3 regions of the Acidovorax sp. FHTAMBA genome follow, and region 1 is predicted to be linked to each of the others. Evidence: riboswitches for the same ligand, from Rfam matches in the RefSeq annotation. Region 1 holds a riboswitch; each other region holds the start of a gene.
The links. A riboswitch is a leader RNA that binds a small molecule or an ion and turns the genes downstream of it on or off. The one in region 1 is predicted to bind glycine.
Positions count from the first base shown of each region.

Region 1 (7,892 bases):
GAGCCTGGTGCCTGCATGGTTCACAACCCCGCATACGACTTCAACGACCACAACATCGGCGTTGGCGCCGCGTACTGGATAGCGCTCGTACAGGAGCTACTTGACTCTTCTTCCCCCACCACTAAAGAAACAGGAGACTCCCCATGATCATCCATTACAAGACCCTGATGGCCGGCGCGGCCATCGCCCTGGCCGCCCTTTCAGGCATGGCCCAGGCACAGAACTATCCGACTCGTCCGGTGACAATGCTGGTGCCTTACCCGGCCGGGGGCCTGTCTGACGTCATCGCCCGCTCGGTCAACAACACACTGGGCAAGCAGCTGGGACAACCCGTAGTGATCGAGAACCTGGGTGGCGCGAGCGGCTCTATCGCCGCGCAGAAGGTGCTCAACGCCCCGAGCGACGGCTATCAGCTTTTCCAGGGCTCGCCCAATGAACTCATTTTGGCCCCACTGGCCATCGCGTCCATCAAATTTAAGAGCGAGGACTTCCGCCTCGTGCAGATGATCGCAACGGCACAGATTGCTTTCCTGGCCCGTAAGGGCCTGCCCGTCAGCACTGTCGACGAGTTCCTCGACCATGCCCGAAAGGCGGCGCAGCAGGGCCGCCCCGTGACCTACGCCAGCGTAGGCCCAGGTTCGTTCTACCATTTGTTGGGCGAGCACCTCTCCAAGGTGACGGGAATTCCGATGGTCCATGTGCCCTACCGTGGCTCGGCGCCGGCCGAGCAGGACTTAATGGCCAACCAGGTCGATTTCTTTCTGGCACCGTATGGCAAGAAGTATGACGAGATGCACAAGCAAAATCGTCTTCAGGTGCTCGCCATGCTCAACAGCGAACGGCTTGAGGGCGTGAAGGGCTTTCCCGCCATTACCGAGAGCAAGCAACTTAAGGACTTCACCTTCAACATCTGGACGGGCTACTTCGTGAAGAAGGACACGCCCGAGCCAGTTGTCGTTGCTTTGCATAAAGCCATCACGGAGACGCTGGCCGACCCGGGCGTGCACCAGGCACTGGAAGCGAACAGCCAATTGCTGGCGAAACCGCTTCCGCTAGCCGCAGTAGACAAAGCCTATCTCGATGGAATCCACCAATTTCGCGCCATCGCCAAATCGATACAGCTACAACCACAGTAATATCAACACTGTATCGATCGGGAGAGCCCGGCCTGTGAAATGGGCTGGCGCCGAAGGAGCAACCGCCCCGGAAACTCTCAGGCAAAAGGACCGGTCAATACGCAACAAACTCTGAAGAGTGGCCGGGACTCGTCCCCCGGCCCGCCGCAGGAGCAAATCAGCGCGAGCGCTGGTGAATCTCTCAGGTCCCAAACAGAGGGGGTCATGGGCCGCACGCAGTGTGCGGCCCATGCCTACCTGTTTGACGGCTTTGAACGCGAGACTCCCATGGCACACCTCATCGTTATCGGCGGCGGCATCACCGGCGTCACCAGCGCCTACGCATTGGCCCGTGCTGGCCACGAAGTCACCCTCATCGAAAAACACCGCTATGCGGGCATGGAAACCAGCCATGCCAACGGCGGGCAACTGTCTGCCTCCAATGCCGAGGTCTGGACCCATGCGTCCACCTTGGTCAAGGGCTTGAAGTGGATGTTCACGGCGGACGCCCCCCTCCTGGTCAATCCGCGCCCGAGTTGGCACAAGCTCAGCTGGTTTGCAGAGTTCGCTGCGTCCATTCCGAAGTACCGCGACAACACGGTCGCTACCACGCGCCTGGCCGTTGCCGCGCGTGAGCACCTGTTCAGCTGGGCGCGGGACGAGGGCATCGATTTCGACTTGAAGGAGCGCGGCATCCTGCACATCTATCGAGACCGCGCTGGTTTCGAGCATGCAGGCCAGGTATCAAAGCTTTTGGCAGAAGGTGGCCTTCCACGCCGAGCCGTCACCCCCGATGAAATGCGCGCCATCGAACCAACGCTCACCGGCGAATTTTTTGGGGGCTGGTACACCGAGAGCGACAGCACAGGCGACATCCACAAGTTCACGCACGGACTGAGCTTGGCATGTTCTCGTTTGGGCGTGAAATTCATGACCGCCCACACCGTGGAACGTGTACGGAGCACGGGCAAAACTGCCCAGGTGATGCTGGCAAATGGGACGGAGATCGACGCAGACGGGGTTGTAGTCTGCGCCGGCGTGCGCAGCCGCGCGCTGGGTGCACAGCTCGGCGACCGGCTCAACGTCTACCCGGTCAAGGGGTATTCCATCACCGTCATGCTCGACGATGAACAGAGCCAGGCCGCTGCGCCGCAGGTCAGCCTGCTCGATGACGAGACCAAGCTGGTCACGAGTCGCTTAGGCCTCAACCGCTTCCGAGTGGCCGGTACGGCAGAGTTCAACGGCTACAACCTCGACATCCGTGCTGATCGCATTCGGCCGCTGGTTAGCTGGGTGAACCAGTGTTTTCCTGACGTGAGCACGCGTCGGGTCGAACCCTGGGCAGGCCTGCGCCCGATGCTGCCCAACATGATGCCGCGCGTAGGTCCAGGAAGGTACGCCAACGTGTTTTACAACACCGGTCACGGCCATCTGGGTTGGACGCTGTCGGCTATCACGGCTTACCAGTTGGGCCAACACGTAGAACGCTGGGACAGAGTACGCATGCCACTGCCCGTGCCAGTGGAGAGCATGGCTTAAACTGCGCTTCAATGCGCTCAATGCGCTTAGGCTACGCTGAACAAGCCTTCGTGATTTGCCGCGCGGCACCGGATGACGCCGTTTTTGGGCGTTTTTGGCCTTTGGCACCGCCCATTTGCGGTCGATGCCCCCGGCAATCGGCGATGTAGTCCTCCAGCAGGCGGCAATTTATCGCGCGCAGCGCTGGCACCTGGTTCCCCCCAGCTCACCATCGACCACCTGGGTGACCGGCACAAGGCGTCTTGCAGCTTTTGGTCGTCGCTGAGCTTGGCTTCGTTGAGGCGGCCCTTCAGTCCAGCGCTGAACGCCTCGCCGCCATTGCGCGAAATCTCACTGCCGAACAGGTCCCGCGTCAAGCTCATGTGGAAGTTGGCCTTGCGTTGCAGCAGCGGCAGGTCGACCACACCGAGCGCGCGCACGCGCTCTACGTCGTAAGGGTCGGTGATGCCCGCCTTCACCATGGCCGAGCAGGTGCCTCGATGGTACGCTGCACGCCTGTCTCACCCACTAACAGGTGATGTGCCTCCTCGGTCAACATGAAACGGCAGGAGCGCAACAAGGGGTCGAAGCCGCTTTCGGCCAGCGCGGCGAGCTGCATCTTGCCGTCGCGGTCGGTGAAGCAGGTGAACATGAAGAAGGAGACTCAGTCCGGCGTGAGCTCGTTGAAAGCTCCCAGCATGCGATGGTTGTCCTGCTGGCAGCTGAGCCGCTCCAAGCAGAACCCATTCCTTCCACCATTAGAGGTACTTGGGGTGCCACGTCTCCAGGGCACGCAGCAATTGCTTGTCGGATGACAAGTCCACGTTGTTCGGCATGCCCGCGTCCAAGCTGACCGCAACGGCATGCCCGCGTCCAAGCTGACCGCAACGAAGTTGTCCGCGCGCACGCTCTCCAATGTCTCGCAATTCGTTTAACTCTTGATGGTTGGATAACAAAGGCGGCGTTCATACGTCCTCTTACAATTCTGCAAAATAATGCACAAAATCGTGTGATTAATATGCATTAATATGCATTAATATGCAGATTACTGTGAATTGCGTATTTGGCATAGATCAGAGACGGATCTCTCCGCAGAAAGTCCCGGCTGCGCTTCATCTTGCTTGTGAGGCCGCAGAACGGGGCCATTGCTGTGATACGACACTTAAAGCGAGACCACAGCTTGTCAAAGTTGACAAACTGCACCTAGTAGAGCATTCCGAGCTTGGACCTGTCGCCATTCGATGGGGGCCGACGCGGGCGTGATGCCGCAACGCGAGCTGAGGTCGCAGAGGCACAGCGCTCGAATCCCGTGTACGAAGCATCAGACGATGCTTGATTGGCGCAGTCGCGCTGCGGGGGTGGCATTGCCGACTGCATCGGCAAGGACTATCTGATATGCGCTACAGGACAATCGACCAAGTGATCGGCAATGCGCCGCTGAGCGCAGAGACGGCACAAGGAAGTTCAAGGAAGCAATGCGTCAGGACGGCAGGTTTACAAGCAGTCGGTGGCGCACTAACGAACAAAGGAAAAGAGGCCATGGAGCTTCGGCATCTGCGCTGCTTCCTTGCTGTCGCGGAAGAACTGCACTTTGCGCGGGCTGCAGAGCGGCTTCACATCGACCAGTCGCCGCTGTCCCCCACCATCAAGGAGTTGGAGGAAGAACTTAACGCCCGCCTTTTCGTTCGCACGACTCGCAGCACGCAACTGACCTGCGCGGGGCGGCTGTTCGTGGAGCACGTTCCGCGCGTCTTCGCGGCGCTGGATCAAGCCCGTGATAGCGTCAAGTCCGCCGCCAACGGTTTTCACGGCCAGTTACGGATCGCCTTGTCCGACGGCATCACGCCATTGCGCCTACCGTCGCTGTTGGCGCGTAGCCGCGAAGAAGATCCCGAGGTGGAAATCCGACTGTTCGAGGTATCGTCGGATCAGCAGATCAAGGGGCTTCATAGCGACCTGTATGACGCTGGCTTCTCGATGGCTGAAGACGCGGGCGACGGCATCGTGATGACTCCCGCGTGGGAGGATGAATTGATGGTGGCGGTGCCAGCCCGACATCCTGCGCTCGCCTTCAAGCAAATTCCACTGAAGGAAGTGCTCCGCTATCCATTGGCGCTGGGCGACCCGGCCGTTTTCGAGGGCCATGTGCGCCAGGTCGATCGTTTCCTCCGCACGTGCGGTCAGGAGCCGCTGATCGCGCAGCGCGTTGCCAGCTTCGACGTGATGATGACCCTGGTTTCCGCCGGGCTTGCTTTGGGCTTAGCGGGTGCGGCGCACATCGCTTCCAGCCGCGAATCGGGCGTCGTGGCCCGGCGCTTGGCGGGCAAGCCGCCCTTGCTCACAACCTATCTGCTGCGCCGCGATTCGGAGTCTTCTGGGATGCTGACCCGATTCATTGAACGAGTGGCCTTCATGGATTCGGCGGATGACCTCAGCACCGCAGAAGACTCCTCCTCCGACTGATAAAGGACTGGACCCATGAACAAAGTGATGTTCCTGATGCTCATCGCCGCACTGACCGCATGCGACCCCACTCAACCTTCGGAAACCGTGGATGCGCTTGTGACCAATCCCGAGCGCATCAAGGAAATCCAACGCCTATGTAAGGAGAAGCGCCTGAAGGTCAATGACGAAATCTGCCTGCGTGCCGCTGAAGCGGCTAAACGACGCTTCTTCGGTGACCGGCCGGAGCAGAGAGCTCAGTAGTCCCTTTTCTCGTCGCTTCGCTGCGACAAGCCTCCCACTGTTACTTCGCTATCCCGCAATGCGCTCGCGCCTGCGGCATTTCTATTTTCTTCGCTACTGCAATAAATCTGGCTCTTTTCGTCTGAATCGCTGCCGTAATGGCCTTTGACCAGCCTTAACCCCCGCCTTGATCCTCGTGGCTGCGGCACATCCCCGTGCTGTGATTGGAGCCCAGAAGATGCAAGGTACGAATGTGCTATTCGGTCAGATCGCCGTGGTATTCGGCATCGTGATCGCCGGAGTGTGGAGTGCCACACAATGGACAGCAGCGGCCCTCGGCTATCAAGTACGCCTTGGCTCGCCCTGGTTCGATCTTCTCGGCACACCGATCTATCACCCTTGGCGGTTGTTCGAGTGGTGGTTCTTCTTCGATGCCTACGCGCCCCGCGTCTTTGACACGGGCGGCGCCATCGCAGGCGGCAGCGGACTCGTGGCCGTGGTGGTCGCCATCGGCATGTCGATCTGGCGCTCGCGTCAGTCGCGCCTCGTCACGACCTACGGCTCGGCACGCTGGGCGAATGCGCAGGACATTAGCAAGGCCGGCCTCACGCAGCCGACCGGCGTGTTCCTCGGCCAGCATGATCGCCAGTACCTGCGCCACGAAGGCCCGGAACATGTCCTGACCTTCGCACCTACGCGCTCGGGCAAAGGCGTCGGTCTGGTCGTTCCCACGCTGCTTTCGTGGCCCACGTCGGCCGTCATCCACGACATCAAGGGCGAAAACTGGCAGATCACCGCCGGCTGGCGCTCGCGCTTCTCGCACTGCCTGCTGTTCAACCCGACTGATGCCATGTCAGCAGCCTACAACCCACTGCTGGAAGTCCGGCGCGGTGCGAATGAGGTGCGCGACGTGCAGAACATCGCGGACATTCTGGTCGATCCCGAAGGGGCGCTGGAGAAACGCAACCATTGGGAGAAGACTTCGCACGCGCTGCTGGTGGGCGCGATCCTGCACGTTCTCTATGCGAGCGAAGACAAGACGCTGCGGGGTGTTGCCAACTTCCTGTCCGACCCGGCGTGCCCCTTCGAGCTGACCTTGCACCGGATGATGACCACGCCGCACCTGGGTGATGGCCCGCATCCCGTGGTGGCGTCTGCCGCGCGCGAAGTCCTCAACAAGAGCGACAACGAGCGTTCAGGCGTGCTGTCCACGGCCATGTCGTTCCTCGGCCTGTACCGTGACCCCACGGTGGCCGAAGTCACCTCACGCTGTGACTGGCGCATCGCCGACCTGATTGCCGCCGAGCATCCGGTATCGCTGTACCTCGTGGTGCCGCCTTCGGACATTAGCCGCACCAAGCCGCTGATCCGCCTGATCCTCAACCAGATCGGCCGACGGCTGACCGAATCGCTCGACGGGTCGGATGGCATCGAGCGCCGCCACAAGCTGTTGCTGATGCTCGATGAGTTTCCTGCGCTGGGCCGGCTCGATTTCTTCGAGACGGCGCTTGCTTTTATGGCCGGCTATGGCATCCGCAGCTTCCTCATCGCGCAGTCGCTCAACCAGATCGACAAGGCGTATGGCCAAAACCATTCCATCCTCGACAACTGCCATGTCCGGGTGACGTTCGCCACCAACGACGAACGCACGGCCAAGCGCATTTCCGAAACCCTGGGCACGGCCACCGAGCTGCGCGCGCAGCGCAACTACGCCGGCCATCGGCTCGCGCCGTGGCTCGGGCACCTCATGGTGTCGCGGCAGGAAACGGCACGCCCGCTGCTCACCCCTGGCGAAGTGATGCAGCTTCCGCCGGATGAATCGGTGGTGATGGTGTCCAGCCTGCCACCTATCAAGGCGAAGAAGCTGCGCTACTACGCCGACGCCAATTTCAAGCGCCGCGTGCTGCCGCCGCCTTCGCTTGCGGATGGGCACTATGCCGACGTACCGCCGGCCCGTGCCGATGACTGGAGCGGCCTGGCGATTCCTGCTGTGCCGACCGTGCCCCCAGCCGATGCCGCCGATGACTTTGGCAATGCCGACGACGGCGGCCCGCGCCATCAGCCTGAACTCTCCAAAGCCGTCGCCTACGACCCCGAGCTGGTCGCGCCTGCGGCCGACCTGGCGCTGCTCGATGACGACGACGAGCCGCTTCCCCTCCCGCGCCAGTTCGATCCGGCCATGCAGCGCACGGCCCGGTTGGCTTCCCTCGACCCCAACGACGGAATCGACCTATGAGCCAATACCGCCTCAATCTGTTCATCCAGCACGGGCACGCTAAGCGCCTGGAAGAACTGGCCGCCAAGAAAGGCGTCTCGAAGTCATCCATCGTCGCGGCGGCGCTCGCATCGTGGTTGTCGCCCGATGCCGCCGACCGGCGCGAGGCGGCCATCGCCAAGCGGCTGGATCACCTGTCGCGTCAGGCCGAACGCCTGGAGCGCGACCAGAACATCCAGATCGAAACGCTGGCGCTGTTCATCCGCTACTTCCTGACCGTCAGCACGCCGGTTCCCGAAGCCCATCAGGAAGCCGCCCGCGCGCATGGCAAGGCGCGGTTCGAGCAGTTCGTCGAACAG
Region 1 covers NZ_CP152407.1:2,344,025-2,351,916, reverse strand. The annotation lists gene AAFF19_RS11090 (M20 aminoacylase family protein) at 1-147, shown strand, start outside; gene AAFF19_RS11085 (tripartite tricarboxylate transporter substrate binding protein) at 144-1,136, shown strand; glycine riboswitch at 1,145-1,239, shown strand; gene AAFF19_RS11080 (D-amino acid dehydrogenase) at 1,341-2,654, shown strand; gene AAFF19_RS11075 (hypothetical protein) at 2,681-3,115, opposite strand; gene AAFF19_RS11070 (hypothetical protein) at 3,109-3,285, opposite strand; gene AAFF19_RS11065 (LysR family transcriptional regulator) at 4,173-5,096, shown strand; gene AAFF19_RS11060 (EexN family lipoprotein) at 5,112-5,339, shown strand; gene AAFF19_RS11055 (conjugal transfer protein TraG) at 5,557-7,554, shown strand; gene AAFF19_RS11050 (CopG family transcriptional regulator) at 7,551-7,892, shown strand, end outside.

Region 2 (7,892 bases), 240 kb from region 1:
AGGCCAGGTTGGCGCTGTGCTGTTCGCACTTGGCCTTGAGATCGGCCATGTCCACGTTGCCATTGGCGTCGCAGGCGGTCACCACCACCTGCATGCCCACCATCTGGGCGCTGGCGGGGTTGGTGCCGTGTGCGCTGCTGGGGATCAGGCAGATGTTGCGGTGCGCATGGCCCTGGGCTTCGTGGTAGGCCTTGATGGCCAGCAGGCCGGCGTACTCACCTTGCGATCCCGCATTGGGCTGCAGGCTGATGCCCGCGTAGCCCGTGGCCTGGCACAGCCAGGCGCGCAGTTGTTCGTCCAGCTCCTTGTAGCCCTGCAGCTGGTCTGCGGGTGCAAACGGGTGCACGTTGGCAAACTCTGGCCAGGTGATCGGGATCATCTCGCTCGTGGCGTTGAGCTTCATGGTGCAGCTGCCCAGCGGGATCATGGTGCGGTCCAGCGCCAGGTCCTTGTCGGACAGCTGGCGGATGTAGCGCAGCATGCCGGTCTCAGAGTGGTGCGTGTTGAACACAGGGTGCGTGAGGTAGCGGCTGGTGCGGCGTAGCGCCGCGGGGATCAACGACTCCACACCGTTTTCAAACGCATCAAACGTGGGCAGGGCCTGGCCGTCCTTGGCGAAGATCTTCCACAGCAATTCGATGTCGGCCCGCGTGGTGGTTTCGTCCAGCGAGATGCAGAGGTACTCTTCGAAGTAAATCCGCAGATTGGCGCCCATCTGGATTGCGCGAGCAGCTATGGATTTGGTAGCGGCTCCGGTGTGCAGGCTCAGCGTGTCGAAGGTCGCCTGCTCGCGCACCGGGGCGCCCAGCTGCTTCAGGCCCTGGGCCAGGATGGCCGTGTAGCTGGCCACACGCTGCGCAATGCGCTGCAGGCCTTCGGGGCCGTGGTACACAGCGTACATGCTGGCGATCACGGCGGGCAACACTTGCGCGGTGCAGATATTCGACGTGGCCTTTTCGCGGCGGATGTGCTGCTCGCGCGTTTGCAGGGCCAGGCGGTAGGCAGGCTTGCCATGCGCGTCCACGCTCACGCCCACCAGGCGGCCGGGCAGGCTGCGCTTGAAATCGTCGCGGCAGGCCATGTAGGCCGCGTGCGGGCCACCGGCGCCCATGGGCATGCCAAAACGCTGGGTGGTGCCCACGACGATGTCGGCACCCCATTCACCGGGCGGCGTGATCAGCGTGAGGGCCTGCAGGTCGGCTGCGGCGATGAAGGCGGCTTGCTTGGTGTGGGCTTTTTCCACGTCGGCGCGCAGGTCGTCAATGCGGCCGCTGGTGGCGGGGTACTGGGCCAGCACGGCGAAGTAGTCGCCATTGAGCGCGGCATCCCATTCGGCGGCGGAATTGGCCAGCAGCACCTCGATGCCCAGCGGCTTGGCACGGGTCTGGATCACCTCGATGGTTTGCGGGTGGGCATCACCGGCCACCACAAACACATTGCTTTTGCTCTTGACCGAGCGCTTGGCCAGCGTCATCGCCTCGGCGGCGGCGGTGGCCTCATCGAGCATCGACGCATTGGCAATGGGCATGCCGGTCAGGTCGCACACCATGGTCTGGAAGTTGACCAGCGCCTCCATGCGGCCCTGCGAGATTTCGGCCTGGTAGGGCGTGTAGGCGGTGTACCAGGCGGGGTTTTCCAGGATGTTGCGCAGGATGACGCCCGGCGTGTGCGTGCCGTAGTAGCCCTGGCCGATGAAGCTTTTGAGGACCTGGTTCTTGGCCGCCAGCGCCTTGAGTTCGGCCAGCGCCGCGGCTTCCGTGATGGGCGCGGGCAGGTCCATCGCGCTGCTGCGGGCGATGGAGCGCGGCACGATGGAGTCAATCAGCGCCCGGCGCGACGCCTCGCCAATCACGGACAGCATGTGGGCTTCATCCGCTGCGTCGATGCCGATGTGGCGGGGCAGGAATTCGGCGGCGTTCTCCAGAGCGGAAAGGGGCAGGGCGGCGGTCATGGGCGGGCGTTCGGGTGCTATTAAAAAAGAAGCTGCTGGCGCTTGTTGCTTGGTTGATTCAGCGTGTTTTATGGCTGAAAGCCAATGAAATCAAGCGCAGGCAGCTATGGTTTTTCTATGAAAGCGTCAAGGCCCTCAGGCGCTGGCGGCAAAGGCTGAGTAGGCGGCTTCGTCCAGCAGCGCATCGAGCTGGCTGGCGTCGCTGAGCTTGACCTTGAAGAACCAGCCGGCATTGAGCGGGTCGGAGTTGGCCAGCGAGGGGTCGGCGCGCAGCGCTTCGTTGACTTCCACCACTTCGCCGGAGACGGGCATGTACACGTCAGCCGCAGCCTTGACGGACTCCACCACGCCCGCGACATCGCCCTGCGCAAACGTGGCGCCGACGGCGGGCAGATCTACGAACACCACGTCACCGAGGGCATCCTGGGCATGCACGGTGATGCCGACCACGGCCGCATTGGCGTCGGCGACGTTGATCCACTCGTGGTCTTTGGAAAATTTGACGGTCATGGAAAGGCTCCTCAAGCAATGGGGAAAAAAATGAAGGAATCTGCAATGTAGCGGGCGCAGGCGTGGTCGGCACGCAGCGCCGGCGGAAATCAGCCACGGAAGTAGTTGGCGGGCACAAACGGCAGGGCGCGCACCTCCATCGGCACGGCCTTGCCGCGCACGATGGCGTTCACGCGCGTGCCGATGGCTGCAAAGGCGGGCGCCACATAGCCCATGGCCACGGGCTCGTTCACCGTGGGCCCCAGCAGGCCGCTGGTGACTTCGCCGATTTTTTGCCCATCGGTGCTTTGCAGCTCGGTGTGTTCGCGCACCGGTACACGTTCCAGCGCGACCAGGCCCACTCGCTTGCGCTGCAGGCTGGCGGGGTTGTCGATCTGCGCCAGCACCTTGTCGGCGCCCGGGAAGCCGCCAGCACGCGCGCCACCGGTGCGGCGCACCTTCTGGATGGCCCAGTTCAGGCCCGCTTCGGGCGGCGTGGTGGTGGTGTCAATGTCGTTGCCATACAGGCACAGGCCGGCTTCCAGGCGCAGCGAATTGCGGGCGCCCAGGCCAATGGGCTTCACTTCTGGCTGGGCCAGCAGCGCGCGGGCAAGGGTTTCGGCCTGGGCGGCGGGCACCGAGATTTCAAAGCCGTCCTCGCCGGTGTAGCCACTGCGGGTCACGAAGCAGTCGCAGCCTGCAATGCTGAATGCACCACCGGTCATGAACACCAGCTTTTCCACACCGGGCGCCAGGCGTGCAAGGGCAGTGGCCGCCTGCGGGCCCTGCAGCGCCAGCAGGCCGTGGTCGGGCATCGGCACCACCTTGCAACGCTGGTCGATGCGCGCCTGGATGTGCGCGATGTCGTCCACCTTGCACGCGCCGTTGACGATGACAAACAGGGTGGGCTCGCCGTCCACCACGCCCTGGTTGAAGAACATCAGGTCATCCATGACCGTGCCTTCGTCGGTGAGCAGCAGGCCGTAGCGCTGCTTGCCCACGGGCAGGTCGATCACATCCACGGGCATCAGGGTTTCGAAGGCTGCGGCGGCATCGGGGCCCACCAGCTTGAGCTGGCCCATGTGCGAGACGTCGAACAGGCCGGCGGCCGTGCGCGTGTGCACATGCTCGGCCATGAGGCCCGCGGGGTACTGCACGGGCATGGAATATCCGGCAAACGGCACCATGCGGGCGCCCAGCTCGGTGTGCAGGGCGTTCAGGGGCGTGGCAAGCAGGGGGGCGTTGGCTGACGACATGGCGGAACTCCGGGGCAAATGGGGGCCGTAGCCACCACGGTGGCCACGGGATTTGCCCTGCTGTCCGCTTTACCTGAGAGATTCGCCCCACTGCCCTGGCTGGCCGTGCGGTTTGCTCCTTCGGTGGATGGCCTCATAACGCGGTGCGGCGGGCCATCTCTCTCCAGCAAGGGAACGCCCGCATCACTGCGGGCGGTTGTCAGTCCTTTTGCCTGAGCGTTCGGCTGTTGCCTGCGCCTTCGGCGGTGCGGTGGCCCTTAGGGCTGGCACTCTCTCCTGACCGGGCGATTCTAGTGCAGTGTTTGACGCTTGATGGCGCAAACAAGAAAAATGGATTTTTGGCACTGGCAAGGCGCAAACCACAGCGATACCGGGCGGTATCGCGAGGATTTGCAACGCGGCCATGGCCGAAAAGACGTTTTCTTGCGTGCCAGAAAGCGTGAAACACTGCACTCGCTACTTTGCGTAGACCAGATCCCGCAAACCCAGCGACAGCTGCGGCACGTAGGTCACGATCATGAGGCACGCCATGATGACCAGCACGAACGGAATCAAATGCCCCACGATGCGGTCCAGCGATATGCGCGCCACCGTGCAGGCCGCAAACAGGTTCACGCCAAACGGCGGCGTGATCATGCCCATGGCCAGGTTCACCACCATGATGAGTCCGAAGTGCACCGGGTCCACACCAAAGTGCATGGCCACCGGTGCCAGGATGGGCGCCAGCACAATGATGGCGGCGCTGGTCTCGATGAACATGCCGATGATGAACAGCGCCGCGTTCACGCCCAGCAGGAAGAGCGTGGGCGACTGCAGCACCGCTTCCAGCCAGCGGCCAATCGCATCGGGTACACCCGCACGGGTGATGAGAAAGGCAAACAGCCCGGCGTTGGCAATGATGAACATGATCACGGCCGACGAGATGGCCGACTTGCGCAGGATGCCGAACAGGTCCTTGATGCGGATCTCGCGGTAGATCACCACGCCGATGACGAGCGCATAGAACACCGCCACAGCCGATGCCTCGGTGGGCGTGAAGATGCCGCCGTAGATGCCGCCCAGGATGATGACCGGCATCAGCAGCGCCCAGCCCGCCTGCAGCGTGGCCCGGCCCAGGGGCATGCGGCCGTCACCGTCGTTCTTGCCCCAGCCCTTCCATTTGCAATAGGCCCATACGAAAAGCATCAATGCGCCACTGATAAGAACGCCCGGGCCAAAGCCTGCGATGAACAGCTCACCGATCGACACCTCGGCGCTCACGCCATACAGGATGAGCGGAATCGAGGGCGGGATGATCACGCCCAGCTCGGCACTGGTGGCCTGCAGCGCGGCGGCATAGCTGGTGGGGTAGCCGTGCTTGATGAGCGCCGGGATCAGGATGGCGCCAATCGCAAACGTGGTGGCCACCGACGAGCCCGACACGGCTGCAAAGATCATGCAGGTGAGCACGCAGGTCATGGGCAGGCCGCCCTGCACCCCGCCCACGATGCTCTTGGCAAACTCCACCAGCCGGCGCGAGATGCCGCCGGTTTCCATCAGGTTGCCCGCCAGGATGAAGAACGGAATGGCGGCCAGCGGAAACTTGTTGATCGAGGCGAACATCTCCTTGACCGAGATGAGCATGTTGGCATTGGCCACCTGGATGCCCAGGATGGAGGCCAGGCCGATGGAGACGGCCACGGACACGGTGAGTGCAAAACACAGCACCATGGTGGTGATCATGACTGGAGTCATTGGTGGACCCCCACGCTCGGCATTGCATGTTCTCGCTGCCCCCCGAGGGGGCCGTTCGCTCGCTTGAGGCGGCTCGTCGCGTCGCTCATTGCGCAGTCTCCAGCTCAAGGCGGTGGGGGTCGACCAGGCAGCCGATGATGCCGATGACGCTGAACACGCCGCCCACCGGCATGGCCACGTAGGCCCAGAACATGGAGACGGATTCGAGCCCCGCCATCGACTGCACGCCACCGCGCTGCGCATAGTCCCAGCCCCACCAGATGATCACGCCAATCAGCGCCAGCGCAGCCAGCGCCACGATGTAGTCGAGCACCCTGCGCACACGCGGTGGGCTCCAGCGGTAGAGCACGTCCACGCTCACCATTGCGCCCTGGCGAAACGCGCTGGGGATGGCCAGAAACACCATCCAGATCAGGCTGAAGCGGATCAGCACCTCCGTCCACTCGGCGGGCTGTTCCAGCACAAAACGGGTCACGATCTGGAACATGCCCAGCGCGGACGCTACGACCAGCATGGCGCACGCGCCCAGCAGTGCGGCAAACGTGGTGCCACGTTCAAACAACAGAAAGGCTTTTTTCATGGGGCGGACAACGCCAGGGAATCAGAGGCTATGAACAGAACAAAAAACAGATGAAAAACGCCCGTAGCGCTTATGCTACGGGCGTTATGTGCTACTGAAATTGTAGCAAATGCTGCACACTGCGCTTACTTGTATTCGCGGATCTTGTCGAGCGTGGCCTTGCCGAACTGCTTTTCAAACTCCGCATTCACGGGTGCCAGCGCGGCCACAAACTTGGACTTGTCGGGGTTGTCCACCACCGTCATGCCCTTGGCGCGCAGGTCGGCAACGCCCTTGGCATCGTCTTCGTCCACGCGGGCGCGGTTGGCCTTGGTGCCTTCCTTGGCAGCGTCGATGAAGGCCTGCTTGTCAGCGGCCGAGAGCTTGTCGAACGACGCCTTGTTCATCACGAAGATGGCGGGCGAATACACGTGGCCTGTGAGCGTCAGGTGCTTTTGCACCTGGTCAAACTTGGCCGAGATGATCACGGGCAGCGGGTTCTCCTGGCCGTCCACAGTGCCTTGCTGCAAGGCGGTGAACACTTCGGGGAAGGCCATGGGCGTGGTGATGATGCCAAAGCCCTTGTACGCGGCGATGTGCACGGGGTTTTCCATGGTGCGCATCTTCAGGCCCTTGAGGTCTTCAGGCGCGGTCACCGAGCGCTTGCTGTTGGTCATGTGGCGGAAACCGTTCTCGGCCCAGGCCAGGGCCTTGAAGCCCTTGCTGTCGAACTTGGTCAGCATCTCCTGACCGATGGGGCCGTCCAGCACGGCACGGGCGTGGGCCTTGTCGCGGAACAGGAAGGGCACGTCGAAGATGCGCGCCTCAGGCACGAAGTTGGGCACCGGGCCGGTGGAGCTGAAGGCCAGCTCCTGCGTGCCCAGCTGCACGGCTTCAATCGATTCGCGCTCGCCACCCAGGGCGCCGTTGTAGAAGGTCTGCACCTTGTAGCGGCCGCCCGTGCGTTTTTCGACTTCCTTGGCGAAGGTGTCGATGGCCACGCCCTGGTGAGAGTTCTGGGCCGTCGAGATGCTGATGCGCATGGTGGTCTGTGCGGCAGCGGTGGCCACAAAGCCGAGCGCAAGGCTCAAGCCAACGACGAGTTTGGTCAATTGCATGGTGTCTCCTGTGGGATGTGGTGAGCGCTGCAGCGGGGCAGCGGCCCTGCGTGCAAGGCAGGTTGGCACAGTGTGCCAGCGCTGGGAAATTATGGTGTCGCGCCGGTGGCCGGAGCATCGGGGTTTGTGCTGGTAAGCGTGCTTATCAATGCAGGGCGTCAGCTTCCTGTCATGCACGGTTGGTGGGCATCGCGCAGTGCTCCATGCCAAGGGCCCCGCGCTGGCGGTAACCAGCCGGGGCCTTGTCATTTCGTGCGCTCCGGTAAGAGCGCCTTGATGGAAGAAGTATGCGCTGCACGGCGGAGATGAATTTGCTGAATTCGCTTCAAAAATGGGTTGCTGCAGAAAATCCTTCTGCAAATGGAGATCTGAGCGAATAATCAGGCCGATGGATCGTCTCGACAGAAAAATTCTCGCCGTGCTGCAGGCCAACGCCCGCGCCAGCCTGCAAGAAATCGGCCAGGCCGTGGGCCTGAGCCCGTCGCCCTGCTGGGGCCGCATCAGGAAGATGGAGGAGGCCGGTGTCATCCAGGGCTACACGGTGCGCATCAACCCGCAGTCGCTCGACCTGGCTGACACCGTGCTCGTGCAGGTCACGCTCGACAGCCATTCGGACAACACGCTCGAAAAGTTTGGCGAAACGCTGGCCAGCATTCCCGAAGTGATCGAGGCGCACCTCGTCTCCGGCGACTACGACTACCTGCTGCGGGTGGTGGTGAAAGACACGCGCGACTACGAGCGCCTGCTGCGCGAGAAGCTTTACAAGATCAAGGGCATCCGCCACA
Region 2 covers NZ_CP152407.1:2,586,622-2,594,513, forward strand. The annotation lists gene gcvP (aminomethyl-transferring glycine dehydrogenase) at 1-1,951, opposite strand, end outside; gene gcvH (glycine cleavage system protein GcvH) at 2,087-2,461, opposite strand; gene gcvT (glycine cleavage system aminomethyltransferase GcvT) at 2,551-3,696, opposite strand; glycine riboswitch at 3,747-3,873, opposite strand; glycine riboswitch at 3,895-3,977, opposite strand; gene AAFF19_RS12230 (TRAP transporter large permease) at 4,153-5,430, opposite strand; gene AAFF19_RS12235 (TRAP transporter small permease) at 5,516-6,010, opposite strand; gene AAFF19_RS12240 (TRAP transporter substrate-binding protein) at 6,136-7,107, opposite strand; gene AAFF19_RS12245 (Lrp/AsnC family transcriptional regulator) at 7,496-7,892, shown strand, end outside.
Region 2: another riboswitch for glycine. It lies ahead of gcvT (glycine cleavage system aminomethyltransferase GcvT); the one in region 1 lies ahead of AAFF19_RS11080 (D-amino acid dehydrogenase).

Region 3 (7,892 bases), 1.6 Mb from region 1:
GTGGCACGGCGGCACCCGTGGGGTTATCGCGCGTGTGACGGGTGCTCCGCGTGGCGGCGCCGCACAATCGTTGTTCCCGGCCCGCCAGCGGCAAGCGCCCTGCAGGCAGCCCCCACCAGAAACACTCATCCCATGCTGAATTTCGACTTCCACAACCCCACCCACATCGCCTTCGGCCAAGGCCGCATTGCCGACTTGGCCAAGCTCGTGCCCGCTGCCGCCAAGGTGCTGATCCTCGTGGGTGGCGCCAGCGCCGAAAAGACCGGCACGCTGACCGAAGTGCGCGCCGCGCTGGGCGAGCGCCAGCACGCCACCTTCAGCGGCATCGAGCCCAACCCGAGTTACGAGACCTGCATGAAGGCCGTGGCGCAGATCCGCGAGGGCGGGTTTGACTTTTTGCTGGCCGTGGGCGGCGGCTCGGTGATCGACGCCACCAAGTTCATCGCGGCCGCCGTTCCGCTGGAGGGGGAGCCCTGGTCAATCCTTGAAAAATACGGCCGCAACGTGAAGAGTGCGCTGCCGTTTGGTGCTGTCCTCACGCTGCCCGCCACAGGCTCGGAGATGAACAGCGGCAGCGTCATCACCCACCGCGCCAAGGGGGCCAAGCTGCCTTTCAGCAGCCGGCACACCTACCCGCAGTTCTCGGTGCTCGACCCCACCAAGACCTACACCCTGCCGCCCCAGCAGCTGGCCAATGGCGTGGTGGATGCGTTTGTGCACACGGTGGAGCAGTACCTGACCTACCCGGTCAACGCGCCCGTGCAGGACCGTTTTGCCGAAGGCATCCTGCAGACGCTGATCGAGGTGGGCCCGCGCCTGCTGACAGCACAAGAGCCGGTGTATGACGACCGCGCCAACCTGATGTGGGCCGCCACCATGGCGCTCAACGGCCTCATCGGCGCCGGCGTGCCGCAGGACTGGGCCACGCACATGATCGGCCACGAGCTGACCGCGTTGCACGGCATCGACCACGCGCGCACCTTGGCCATCGTGCTGCCCGCGCTGCTCAACGAGCGCCGGGTGGCCAAGCGCGAAAAGCTCTTGCAGTACGGCGAGCGCGTGTGGGGCATCACCACGGGCACCGACGACGAGCGCATCACCGCCGCCATCGAGCGCACGCGTGATTTCTTTGAAAGCATGGGCATCGCCACGCGCCTGTCGGGCTACGGTCTGGGTGCCGAGGTGGTCACCACCGTGGTGGCGCAGCTCGAAGCGCATGGCATGGTGCAGCTGGGCGAGCAGCGCGAGATCACGCCCGCCGTGAGCCGTCGCATCCTCGAAGCCGCCCTGTAAGCGGCCCGCCCAGGGCCGTCAATACCCTTGGGGCCGGGTTTGGTTTGTGCGCGTGGGTTAGAGTAAACCCTTATCTTGCGGGAGAGAGGGGCGGCACCGCCCCCGCCGAAGGCGCAAACTCCCATCATCGCTCAGGCACACCGGACCGCAAGAGACCATCGCCGACTGGAGAGAGGCCGCCGCACTGCGCAACGCGGGCGGGGGCCCACCGAAGGGGCTGGCTGCCACCGCAGCTGAAACTCTCAGGTACCAAGGACAGGGGGAGAGGCGCCGCAGGCCCGTCATCGACGGGTACTGCTCAGCCCGAAATCCCTCTGGATGTCTTCATCACCCTCTGCTGCCGCGCCTGCCGTGGCGCCCAATAAGCGCTCGGCGCTCAAATTTCTCTGCGGCTTCCTGGCCGGTCTGGTGCTGGCCGGCAGCGCCGGTGGGGCCTGGGTGCTGCACCTGCTGTGGCAACAGTTACCCACGGTAGACCACCTGGCCGACTACGACCCCATGTTGCCCCTGCGCATTTATGCCGCCGACGGCAGCCTGCTGGCGGAGTTCGGCGAAGAGCGCCGCGATTTCGTGCCCATTGGCCACATACCGGCGCACGTGCGCCAGGCGCTGCTGGCGATTGAGGATGCGCGGTTTTACGAGCACGGCGCGGTGGACTTCACCGGCCTGGCGCGCGCTGCGCTGCGCAATGTGGTGTCTGGCGAGCACGCCCAGGGCGCGAGCACCATCACCATGCAGGTGGCGCGGGTGTTCTTTCTGAGCCGTGTCAAAACCTACAGCCGCAAGCTCATGGAGATCCTGCTGGCCTACAAGCTGGAGGCCATGTACAGCAAGGACAAGATCCTGGAGCTGTACATGAACCAGATCTACCTGGGCGAGCGGGCCTACGGGTTTGCAGCGGCCGCGTCGGTGTACTTCGACAAGACGCTGGACGAGCTGACAGTGGCCGAGGCCGCGATGCTGGCCGGCCTGCCCAAGGCGCCTTCGGCCTACAACCCGGTGGCCAACCGCGAACGCGCCACCGTGCGCCAGCAATACATCCTGCAGCGCATGCACGCGCTGGGCTACCTGGACACCGCCGCTTACGACGCGGCCAGTGCCGAGGTGCTCGCTTTGCGCACGCAGCCACGTTCCATCGACCCTGCCGCAGCGTTTGCCGTGGAACAAGCGCGCAAGATGGTGGTGGACCGGTTTGGAGAAGCGGCGTATTCGCTGGGCTTGGATGTGGTCACCACCCTGCGCCTGGCAGAGCAGCAGGCCGCCACGCGCGCGCTGCGCGCCGGGCTGCTGCGCGCGCAGGCGTCGCAGGGCTATGCGGGCCCCGAGGCACGCTTATCGCACACCGAGGCCGCCCGAAACGGCCACCCCCGGGCCCTGAGTGCAGCGCTGGCGCCGTACCGGGACAGCGGTGAACTGCGGGTGGCCCTGGTGCGCGAGGCGTCGCAGGCGGGCGGCATTTCTGCGCTGCTGCGCGACGGCACGCGCGTGCAGATTCCGCGCAGCCGCCTGACTGCCAGCGCCCGCGAGGCCTTGGCGCCCGATACGCCCACGCAGCGGCGCATTTCATCGGGCGCGGTGATTCGCGTGGTGGCCGACGCACGCCAGCAGTGGAGCCTTGCGCAGCTGCCCGGCATGGAAGGGGCGCTGGTCTCCATGGACACGGACACCGGGGAGATTCTGGCGCTCGCGGGCGGCTTCGACCACGCACTGAACCAGTTCGACCATGCGGTGCAGGCCCTGCGTCAGCCCGGCTCCACCTTCAAGCCGTTCATCTTCTCTGCCGCGCTGGAGAAGGGCTATGCACCGGGCACGCTGGTCGACGATACGCAGCGCGTGGTCACCCCCGCCGCACGCGGTCGCGCCGCCTGGAGCCCGCGCAACTATGGTGGCAATTACGAAGGTTTCATTTCCGCGCGGCGCGGCCTGGTGCGTTCCAAGAACATGGTGGCGGTCAACCTGATGGAAGCGGCCGGAGTGCAGTATGTGCAGCAGTTCGCCACCCGCTTTGGTTTTGACCCCGCGCTCAACCCGGCCCGGCTGCCGCTGGCGCTGGGCGCGGGCGCAGTCACGCCACTGCAGCTGACGCAGGCCTACGCCGTGTTTGCCAATGGTGGCACGCTGGTACAGCCCCGGCTGATCCGCACCGTGAGCGAGCGCGGCGGCGAGGTGCTGTACGAGGCGCAAGGGTCATCGCCCCGCGCCGCCGTGGTGTCCGAGCGCAACGCCTTCGTGCTCGACAGCATGCTGCGCGACGTGGTCGAGCACGGCACCGGCAGGCGCGCCAGGGCGCTGGGCCGCCCCGACGTGGCGGGCAAGACCGGCACCTCCAACGACGCGCGCGACGTGTGGTTTGCAGGCTACTCGTCGGGCGTGGCCTCGGTCGTGTGGATGGGCTACGACCAGCCGCGCAGCCTGGGCCGGCACACCGGCGGCACGCAGGCACTGCCGGTATGGACGGACTACATGGCCGTGGCCGTGCAGGGGCGCAAGCCGGTGCTGCGCACCATGCCACTCGACCTGATGCGCTTTGGCGACGACTACCTGTACCCCGAATACGTGTTTGGTACTTGCGTGGATGACCGTACCGCCTTTGTGCAAAGCCCGTTCGAATGCGGCCTGGAGAGGCGCCGCGATTCGGCCGTGGCGCTGGAAAATAGGGATGAAAATGGCCTCTGGCGATGGATGGATATGCGCTGACAGCTATCAAAATTGAAGTGATACGGCGTCGCCGCACCGCGTTGGTTTCAAGGTGCGGTCACAGCGGACCGGGCTGAGGCGTGCTTCCCCGACCTGTGGCGCACTTTCTGGCGCGGCACCTGCGTTGAACTGCGATGGGTGCGGAACGCGCGGCAGCGCCATGCTGTAAGCCAATGCCGCAAACCTGCCGGCATTGCGGGACAACGGGCCTTGTGGCTGGTACGGTGCCAGTTTGGTGTTTCACATCAACCCCTAACGAAAGCGACCTCCATGGCACACATCCTCATGGTTCTGACGTCCCACGACCAACTGGGCGACACCGGCAAAAAGACCGGATTCTGGCTGGAAGAGTTTGCAGCACCGTACTACGTGTTCAAGGATGCCGGCGCGCAGATCACGCTCGCGTCGCCCCGCGGCGGCCAGCCTCCGCTGGACCCCAAGAGCGACGACGAAGACGCCCAGACCGACGCAACGCGCCGCTTCAAGGCCGATGCCGAGGCGCAAAAACAGCTGGCCAGCACCGTGCCGCTGTCCAGCGTGAAGGCCGAGGACTTTGATGCCGTGTTCTACCCCGGCGGCCACGGCCCGCTGTGGGACCTGGCGGAAGACGCGCAGTCCATCGCGCTCATTGAAAAGACCTTTGCGGCCGGCAAGCCGCTGGCGCTGGTATGCCACGCGCCCGGCGTGCTGCGCCACGCCAAGGCGCCCGACGGGTCGCCGCTGGTCAAGGGCAAGCAAGTGACCGGCTTCACCAACAGCGAAGAAGAGGCCGTGCAGCTGACGCACATCGTGCCGTTTCTGGTGGAAGACATGCTCAAGGCCAACGGTGGACACTATTCCAAAGGCACCGACTGGGCACCCCATGTGCTGACCGATGGTGCGCTGATCACGGGGCAGAACCCGGCATCGTCGGAGCCGGGCGCAAAGGCTTTGCTCAGCCAACTGGGCAAGTGACCAACGCAAAGAAAAAGGGGCTTGGGCCCCTTTCATGGAGCCGTGCTCTACTGCAACGGTGAAGAACAATTCAAGCCAGATTGGCTTGTGGGGCTTGATGTATACGCGCTGGCAGCTATCAATTTTGCGTTTCTGGGTGCTGCATCGGAGCCCTGGCTTCGACAGGCTCAGCCCGAACGGTTTGGGGCCAATCCGACGCATCCAACCAGCCAGGCAATCCGCACCCGCCCGTCGGCGTTGTGAAGCTGCTATCAGGCAGAGGCCGGCGCCGGTGCATCCACTGCGCTGGCCTCCACTTCCACCAGACAGTCGTAGAACGTGGGCGCGCGGCCCAGGTCGGTCAGTGCCTGGCTGGTCACCTCGTTCACGTTGGTGCCGTTCAGCCCCAGCTTGCGCCACCAGATGCCCAGGCCGTTGACCACACCGGGCCTTGCGCGGCGCGAGACGGCGGCGTGGCACAGGTAGCTGCCCCGGTCGTTGAACACGCGCACCACGGCGTCGTTGGCGATGCCCCGCGCTTCGGCGTCGTCGGGGTGGATTTCGAGCAGCGGGCGGCCCTCGATGGTGCGCAGGCTCTGCACGTTCACAAACGTGGAGTTCAAGAAGTTGCGCGCGGGCGGCGAGATCATGGCCAGCGGGTAGCGGGCGTCCGTGCCCTGCAGTTCGTAGTTGGGCAGGTGGTCGGGCAGGCCGTCCAGGCCCTGCGCGGCCAGGCGGGCGCTGTAGAACTCGCACTTTCCAGAGGGTGATGGGAAGTTGCCTTCGGCGAACGGCGCATCGGGCAGCGCCAGCGTGGCAAAGCCTTGGCTTTCAAGCAGTGCGTAGTCCACCGCATCGCCAAACGCCTGGCGGCACAGGGCCTCGTCGCTGTCGGCAAAGCCGGGCTCGGTGAAGCCCATGTGCGCCGCCAGGTCGCGGAAGATCTGCGCATTGCTGCGCGCCTGGCCCTGCGGCGCGATCGCGGGGCGGTTGAGCACTACGTCGGTGTGGCCGTAGCTCAGGTGCACGTCCCAGTGTTCGAGTTGTGTGGTGGCGGGCAGGATGTAGTCGGCGTAGTCGGCCGTGTCGGTCTTGAAGTGCTCCAGCACCACGGTGAACAGGTCTTCGCGCGCAAAGCCTTGCACCACCTTGCCCGAGTCGGGCGCCACGGCCACGGGATTGCTGTTGTAGACCACGATGGCCTCCACCTTCGGGCCGAAGGCGGGCGCGGCCTCGCGCAGCAGGTCGTCGCCAATGGTGACCATGTTGAGGGTGCGGGCCGTACCACCCGTTGTCCGTTGAGGCATCAGGTCGGGCCGCTGCAGCACCGCGCGCTGCACGGGGAACTGACCGGAGCTCGACAGCAGCATGCCGCCCGCGCGGTGGCGCCAGGCACCGGTGAGCGCGGGCAGGCAGGCCACGGCGCGCACGGCATTGCCGCCGCCGCGCACACGCTGCATGCCGTAGTTCAGGCGGATGGCGGCGGGCTTCGTGGTGCCATAGTCCCTGGCCAGCTGACGAATCTGTTCTACCGGAATGCCGCAGACCTCGGCCGCGCGTTCGGGTGGCCATTGCAGGGCGCGTTCGCGCAGCGGTTCCCAGCCCAGCGTATGGTGGGCGATGTAGTCGTGGTCCAGCCAGTTGTGCGTGATCAGTTCGTGCATCAGCGCCAGGGCCAGCGCGGCGTCGGTGCCCGGGCGCAGGGCGATGTGCTCATGGCATTTGTCGGCCGTCTCGCTCTTGCGCGGGTCGATGCACACCAGCTTGGCGCCGTTGCGTTTGGCCTGCTGCGCGTAGCGCCAGAAGTGCAGGTTGCTGCCAATGGAGTTGCTGCCCCAGATCAGGATGAGCTGCGATTCGGCGAAAAACTCCACCTTCATGCCCACCTTGCCGCCCAGCGTCTGCGTGAGCGCCTCGGCCCCGGCCGACGCGCAGATGGTGCGGTCGAGCTGCGATGCGCCCAGCTGGTGGAAAAAGCGCCGGTCCATGCTCTCACCCTGCACCATGCCCATGGTGCCGGCGTAGCTGTAGGGCAGGATGGCCTCGGGCGCGCGTGCGGCGATGGCCTTCAGGCGCTGTGCGATGTCCGTCAGTGCCTCGTCCCAGCTGACCGGGGTGAACTGCCCGCTGCCCTTGGCACCCGTGCGTTTGAGCGGTGTGAGGATGCGCTCGGCGTGGTAGGTGCGTTCGGTGTATTTGCTCACCTTGGCGCACAGCACGCCGTCGGTGTGGGAGTGTGCGGGGTTGCCTTGCACGCGGGTGGCGATGCCGTTTTCCACGGTGGTCAGCAGCGCGCAGGTGTCCGGGCAGTCGTGGGGGCACGCGCCCCGTACGGTGGAGGAATCTGCCGATGGGTGGGTGGGCGAAATGGGCATGGCTATTGCTGTGGGGTAACGGTCAGTACACTTAGGGTTATTACCAAGGCGCACCACCGCTGCGGTTACAGAGCGCCGTGAGCAGGCGGAATCATGGTTGCGGGCGTCGGCACTGGCGCTGTCCGTGTTCCGGCCCCCAAGGGCCATGCCTTGCAGTGGCAACCGTTTTACTTTCAGATAGACAGGATTTCACCATGAACCACAAGGGCTTGGGACGCAGGCAGTTTTCCGTTGGCCTGGGTGCCGCCGCGCTCGGGGGCTTTCACCTGGCACACGCCCAGAGCGAAGGCCGCATCGTGCTCGGCCAGTCTGCCGCCTTCACGGGCCCCGCAGCCCAGCTGGGCGTGCAGTTCAACCTGGGTGCCAAGCTGTATTTTGACCAGCTCAACGCGCAGGGCGGCGTGGGCAAGCGCACGATCGAAATCCGCACCATGGACGATGGCTACGAGCCCGACCGCTGCGCCGAAAACACCCGCAAGCTCATTGCCGAAGATGTGTTTGCCCTGTTTGGCTATATCGGCACGCCCACCAGCCTTGCAGCCCTGCCGATCTTCACCAAGGAGCGGGTGCCGTTTTTTGGCCCCTTCACGGGTG
Region 3 covers NZ_CP152407.1:777,636-785,527, forward strand. The annotation lists gene AAFF19_RS03620 (iron-containing alcohol dehydrogenase) at 133-1,293, shown strand; glycine riboswitch at 1,362-1,451, shown strand; gene AAFF19_RS03625 (PBP1A family penicillin-binding protein) at 1,612-3,990, shown strand; gene AAFF19_RS03630 (type 1 glutamine amidotransferase domain-containing protein) at 4,261-4,944, shown strand; gene AAFF19_RS03635 (molybdopterin oxidoreductase family protein) at 5,196-7,298, opposite strand; gene AAFF19_RS03640 (ABC transporter substrate-binding protein) at 7,493-7,892, shown strand, end outside.
Region 3: another riboswitch for glycine. It lies ahead of AAFF19_RS03625 (PBP1A family penicillin-binding protein); the one in region 1 lies ahead of AAFF19_RS11080 (D-amino acid dehydrogenase).